One region of the Shewanella sp. 1180_01 genome, then DNA from elsewhere that is predicted to be linked to it. Evidence: predicted binding sites of a transcription regulator. Region 1 holds the regulator's gene; each other region holds the start of a gene.
The links. The regulator sigma-54, encoded in region 1, starts transcription at its own class of promoters, with help from an activator protein. The targets are predictions, from matches to a motif close to GTTGGCACGNNNNTNGNNT.

Region 1 (2,276 bases):
GTACAAAGTTCCATTATTAGTGTTTTGTTAACTTCTCTTTGTGTTTAATAACCTGACGATCAAGCTTGTCAATCAGGGCGTCTATAGCGGCATACATGTCAGCATGCTCTGAAGTAGCAAAAACTTCACCACCGATAAGATTTATTCTCGCTTCGGCAATCTGTTGCATTTTCTCGACATTGAGCACAACGTGCACATTATTGATCTGTTCGAAATGGCGTTCAAGTTTTGAAAACTTTTCTTCTACATATGCGCGTAACGATTCGGTAATTTCGACATGGTGTCCACTCAGGTTTATTTGCATAGAAACGTCCTCCGATATCCACTGTAGGTTATAAACTTTTACGCTGATTAGAAGGCGGAATGAGCATAGCCTCTCGGTACTTCGCAATGGTTCTGCGGGCTACGTTGATCCCTTGTTCTGCCAGAAGCTGTGCCATCTTACTGTCGCTTAATGGTTTTTTCTGGTTTTCCGCTGCAACCAGTTTCTTAATGAAGGCTCTGATTGCTGTGGATGAGCACTCCCCACCATCGTCAGTACCGACGTGGCTAGAGAAGAAGTATTTTAGTTCAAAAAGTCCCTTAGGGGTATGCATGTATTTCTGTGTCGTCACCCGTGAGATGGTCGACTCATGCATTTCTACCGCTTCGGCAATATCGTTAAGCACCATAGGTTTCATGGCTTCTTCACCGTATTCAAAGAAACCTTGCTGATATTGGACGATACAGTTCGCCACCTTCAACAGGGTATCATTACGGCTCTCTAAACTCTTGATAAACCATTTAGCCTCTTGCAGATGACCACGAATAAATTGGCTATCGGCTTGGCTTTTAGTGCTGCGCGCCATCGAGGCATAATGTTGGTTTACATTGATTTTTGGCATGCAGTCAGGATTCAGCTCAACCACCCAGCGGCCATTTTTCTTCGACACTGACACATCTGGGATGACGTATTCGTCATCGTTGGGCGTAATCAATAAACCTGGGCGGGGATTGAGGGTTTGGATAAGCGCGATGCCGTCTCTTAATTCATCCTCTTTTAATTTAGTCTTACGCATCAACAATCTAAAATCGCGGGCGGCGATCAGATCTAAATGATCTTTGATCAGCATGCGGGCGTTTTCTAGGTTGGGCGTGTCAGCGGCGAAATGCGACAGTTGGATCAACAGGCACTCGCTTAAATCGCGGGCGGCAACACCAATGGGATCAAAGTGTTGAATGCGCTTGAGTACAGCTTCGACTTCGTCGAGCTCAACCTCAGAATTGCCCATGGCTTCGAGGATTTCGTCAGTGCTTTGGGTGAGATAGCCTTGATCGTCGATGGCATCAATAATGGCGGTGGCAATGGCTAAATCGGTTTCAGAAAACGGTGTGAGGTTTTTTTGCCATTCTAAGTGTTCATACAAGCCTTCACTGGTCTCACCTTGGAAGGGCATATCGTCTTCACGACTGCCGCCGGGGCCAGAATTAGGAGAGGCGGTGAACACTTCATCCCATGTGGTGTCCATGGGGAGTTCGTCGGGCATGGACTCTTTCGTGAGCGACTCTGCCGTGTCTATGGTGGAGCTGTCTTTTTCTGGCGGCAGGGTGCTAGATTCACTGAAATCCGTATCGGATAGCGTTTGGTTTACAGGGTCTTTAGTGGCGTCGAATTGATCCTCTTCCAGCTCGAGAAGGGGATTAGAATCTAAGGCTTGCTGGATCTCTTGCTGCAGTTCTAATGACGACAGTTGCAACAGACGTATGGCCTGTTGTAATTGTGGCGTCATGGTTAACTGTTGACCCAGTTTGAGCTGGAGTGACGCTTTCATGTTACCGCTGATCCCTACGTTATTATTGTTGGATGAGGCCGCTTGTTATCATCTTGAGTGGAGTCCAATGGTGGCATAAATTGCCTACATTGGCTCCGCTTGATTAACTATAGCCTGAATTGTTCACCTAAGTACACAGCCCTAACTTGCTGATTGTCTAAGATCTCTGCGGGTGTTCCTTCGGCAATCAAGTTTCCGTGACTCACGATATAGGCATGTTCACACACATCTAATGTCTCACGGACATTGTGGTCTGTGATCAACACGCCAAGGCCACGACTTTTGAGCTGTTCGATAATCTTTTTAATGTCGATAACCGAAATCGGATCGACACCAGCAAAGGGTTCATCGAGCAAAATGAACTTAGGATTTGCTGCTAACGCCCGCGCAATTTCGACACGGCGACGTTCACCGCCCGACAATGACATGCCTTGGCTGTCACGGATGTGGGTGATGTGGAACTCT
Region 2 (2,276 bases), on a different contig from region 1:
TCCCCATGGTTTTCTTAATCGCATACCAAACCACAAAGGATGAACAGAATACCCAAGTAAAGATGAAGGCTGCACCGGTCAACTGCCCAGTAATAGTCGCATCAGCGTTGGATAATGGCACACACATTAACCCAAGGAAACCCGCCACGCCGTGTACTGAAATCGCGCCCACAGGATCGTCGATCTTAATGCGATCTAAGCCCACAATAGAGAACACCACTAAACCACCAGCAACCACACCAATCACGCCCGCCATTAACAGTGAAGGTGATAGCGGATCTGCCGTAATTGCCACTAAACCCGCCAGAATACCGTTGAGTATCATGGTTAAATCCGCTTTACCCCAAATCATCTTACATACGATAAGCGCAGAGATAGCACCAAATGCCGCCGCAGTATTAGTATTAACAAACACTTTTGCCACTGAGCTCGCATTCGCCGCATCCGACACCATTAATTGCGAGCCACCGTTGAAGCCAAACCAGCCCATCCACAGAATAAACATACCTAAGGTTGCCATTGGCAAGTTAGATCCTGGGATAGGATTCACTTGACCGTTAGGGCCATATTTACCCTTACGTGCACCAAGCAATAATACCCCCGCAATCGCTGCAGTCGCACCAGTCATGTGCACAATACCGCTACCGGCAAAGTCCACAAAGCCCAGTTTAGAGATAAAACCTTGGCCCCAAGTCCAATACCCTTCTACTGGATAGATAACCGCAGTCATTACCACTGAGAAGAACAGGAAAGCCCATAACTTCATCCGTTCCGCCACGGCGCCAGAGACAATTGACATCGCCGTTGCCACAAACACCACTTGGAAGAAGAAGTCAGATTCTAATGCATGGCTCGCATCCGATGATTGAGAACCGATTAAGGTACCAATCGATGGTAACCAGCCTCCTTCAGTGTTATCGACATACATAATGTTGTAGCCAACCAATAGGTACATCACACAGGCAATCGCGTACAACACAACGTTCTTCGTTAAAATTTCAGTGGTGTTTTTAGAGCGAACTAAACCCGCTTCTAACATGGCGAATCCCGCCGCCATCCACATAACTAACGCACCAGAAATCAAAAAGTAAAAGGTATCGAGTGCAAAGCGTAGTTCAGTGACTGTGCCGCCTAATTTTGTTAATTCTTCCATTGTCAGCCCCTTATAGCGCTTCTGTATCGAGTTCACCCGTACGGATACGGATAGCTTGTTCTAAGTCGACGACGAAGATCTTACCGTCGCCAATTTTCCCCGTATGGGCCGCAGTGGTAATGGCCTCAATCAACATGTCGAGATTTTCAGCCTTAGTGGCAATTTCTAGTTTTACTTTTGGCAAAAAATCCACCTGATACTCGGCGCCACGATACAGCTCTGTGTGCCCTTTTTGACGGCCAAAACCTTTAACTTCGGTCACCGTCATGCCTTCAATACCTATTCCGGCGATAGCTTCACGGACATCATCCAACTTAAATGGCTTGATGATAGCGCTGACTAGTTTCATCCTGACCTCCAAAAAAACGCGATTGTTATTAACTTGTATCAAAGGTAATTCAATCATCAGGCCAACAATTTAACTTACTGATTATTTTAAATTTTAACTAAACAAGGTTATTTTCAAAGGTTAAAAATGCACCATGATCGAGCACAAACAAGTGCAACGCACTCTTTTAGTGAGCAGTTTAAGTGCAACAGCTATTCGACCTTAGGCCTATTGGTAACAAGGTTAAATTGGGGTCTACTGGGGGAAGCGTAAATCGAGATGAAATCTGAGCATCACAGCACAAGCTCTTAGACAAAAGCGAAGATCATCACTAAGACAATCATCAAGCGCAGAAGGAAGGCCCGATGTTAAAACCCGAAGAATGTGTTCTCGTTATCGTCGATGTGCAGGGAAAACTTGCACAAATCATGGATAACAGTGACAAGCTGCACCAACAACTACAGACCTTAATCCAAGGTGCACAATTATTCGAAATACCCATACTGTGGTTAGAACAGCTACCCGATAAACTCGGAGCAACCAGTCCTGGGCTTCAAACCTTGCTGGAGAAAACCGGCTCCCCCATTGCCAAGCAACATTTTAGCGGCTGGCACTGTGAAGAGTTTGCGCAGGCACTCACCAAGACAAATCGTAAACACGTCATACTGGCGGGCATTGAAACCCATGTGTGTGTTTATCAAACCTGTTGTGACCTTATAGGACAGCAATATTCGGTGCATCTCGTCGCAGATGGCGTCTCATCACGCAGTGCCGATAATAAACAACTGGGTATTC
Region 3 (2,276 bases), on a different contig from region 1:
ACGCCGTCGTCCCCGTCCCCGACGGTAAAAATACCGTTAAATCGACTAAATCATTCGCCTGCGCAAATTGCACTATTTCTTGCGCTAATACATTTACCCCGTATTCAGCGTAGGAACAACGCCCGCCCTCTGGGATAAAAAGCGCCGTCGGCTCATTCGCGAGTACCTGAGTCTCGATATACTCTTGGCAACTCAGTCGCGCACTAACCGTTTGCAGAGTAGGCTCAAAATTAGCATTAAGGCCTGATAAAACCTGAGGTTCACCTTGTGACGGAGTGAACGCCTGCTTTTGCGCCATTAACTCACTTAAATCGATAATATTGACACCATTTTCCAATGCAGCAGCGTAATTCCCCGTGGGATGCTTAACAATTTGACTGGCAATATGGTCAACATAAAAGTCACACTGCCAGCCTTTCATCTTGGCTAATGTCGATAGGGAATACAAAGAGTTTGCTAAGGGTGAACCATGACCTATCACCTTGTTGATGCCTGCAAAATCATGATTTAAAAAATAGCCGAATTTGCGCGCTTTATTACCGCTAAACGCTGGATGCAATAAATCATCACGTTTTAGAAAAATGTCTCGCCCTGCAAAGGCAAAAATATCGACGGGGGAATTTGCAAACATCAAGGTACTCAAACGATAAAAAACTCGGGCTTTTAAGCCATTGGATGGAATGGATAGTGTAACTGCGCCTTTGCCCTTCTGCTCTTAAGAAATTAGCAATTTAGCGAAGAATTAGTGAAAATCACAAATAAAGCTTAAACAGGCGGATGTAAGATATTGATTTTTGAAAATAAAATAATTGGCACGTTTCTCGCTTAGTCATTGGTATATATTCAGTTTATCAAAGCTAACAGCATTCATTACAGCTAACGATAAAGGCTAAAAAAGTAACATAAGGAGTTTTCAATGGCAGTATTACGCTTAATATTCAACATCGCTTGGTTTGTGCTCGGTGGATTTGTGATGGGACTCGCTTGGTGGCTCGCAGGTATCCTGTGTTTTATCAGCATTATTGGTATTCCCTTTGGCCGCGCCTGCTTTGTTATCGGTGAAATGACCTTCTGGCCCTTTGGCCAAGAACAAATCAGCCGTCGTCACTTAACCGGTCGTGATGATTTAGGTACGGGTGCCCTAGGCATGGTGGGAAATATTATTTGGTTCTTGCTGTTTGGGATCTGGTTAGCCATAGGCCACCTGGTCCATGCCTTAGCCTGTTTTGTGACTATTATCGGTATTCCCTTTGGAATACAGCATCTTAAACTGGCATTACTCAGCCTAACACCGATAGGCCAAACCGTTGTGGCTAAAGCCTAATCGATTATGAGTTAACCGGCTTAGCGCTGTTCATTGCCGATGATTTACTGTGGAGAGTGGATAGCGCTTTTTCATCCCACACTGAAAATATCGCCTCGTTAAAGGCCATTTCTTCCTCCAGTAAATCGTTGCAATTATATTGAGTATGGGCATATTGAGCATGGGCAGGTTCATCATCCTCTTGGACCTCAGTTTGCGGCTTAGTCGGCGCCACAATTGCCAACAGATAATGTGCCAGTTTTGCAGGGGCATCAATGGCCGCATCATGGCCGCAATAAGCTAATACAATCAAATCCGTGTGAAAGTGCTGTGCCAAGGCTTTGCTCGATGCCATGCTCACCAAAGCATCACGGTCGCCACAGAGTACACTTATCGGCACTTCCACGGTCAATGGACACTGATATTGAAAAGCCGCCCACAGTTGCCGCCAGGCGTTACGAATAGTTGGCGACGATTGGCGGCGAAATTCACTCCATTCGGCAATTAAACTGCAGTCTCGCCGATGGCGAAAACTGGTTAAACGCACTATCGTCGACTCGATGGGATGTAAGGCTTTACCTCGAGCCCGCAAGAAAAACGCCTTCAATGCATTCAGTGGATTAAATCTTTGATACCAAGCAGATAAATTTGCCGCACTGCTGTTTAGTACAAATACATGCCTTATCTGCCAAGGTCGCTGACGCGCCATTTCCAGCGCTAACATACCGCCCATAGACAAACCGAGAAGGTAAATGGCTTCTCCTTCTTGTACCTGCTCATCCAATTGCTGCCACACTGCATGGGCATAGTCAGCAATCTTAAGCGGACTGGCCTCGGTTGATAGCGTTCCATTGCCCAGCAAGTCAGGAGTCAGTACTCGCAGCCCCTTTTGTCGCAGTCGCTGATCGAAGCCATTCCAGTGGCGTTGATCACGCATTAATCCCCGCAATAACACCCAAGTTGTCATGACTGT

Region 2: the regulator sigma-54 is predicted to act here: its motif matches at 1,550-1,568, upstream of FW758_RS16785 (P-II family nitrogen regulator).
Region 3: the regulator sigma-54 is predicted to act here: its motif matches at 809-827, upstream of FW758_RS18180 (YccF domain-containing protein).

What each region holds. Positions count from the first base shown of each region.
Region 1 is NZ_VXCT01000022.1:25,869-28,144, forward strand. Features, by position in the region: gene ptsN (PTS IIA-like nitrogen regulatory protein PtsN) at 1-14, opposite strand, end outside; gene hpf (ribosome hibernation promoting factor) at 17-304, opposite strand; gene FW758_RS12815 (RNA polymerase factor sigma-54) at 333-1,811, opposite strand; gene lptB (LPS export ABC transporter ATP-binding protein) at 1,919-2,276, opposite strand, start outside.
Region 2 is NZ_VXCT01000036.1:14,705-16,980, reverse strand. Features, by position in the region: gene FW758_RS16790 (ammonium transporter) at 1-1,153, opposite strand, end outside; gene FW758_RS16785 (P-II family nitrogen regulator) at 1,164-1,502, opposite strand; gene FW758_RS16780 (hydrolase) at 1,847-2,276, shown strand, end outside.
Region 3 is NZ_VXCT01000043.1:22,585-24,860, reverse strand. Features, by position in the region: gene FW758_RS18185 (1-aminocyclopropane-1-carboxylate deaminase/D-cysteine desulfhydrase) at 1-631, opposite strand, end outside; gene FW758_RS18180 (YccF domain-containing protein) at 917-1,324, shown strand; gene FW758_RS18175 (alpha/beta fold hydrolase) at 1,329-2,270, opposite strand; gene FW758_RS18170 (M14 family zinc carboxypeptidase) at 2,267-2,276, opposite strand, start outside.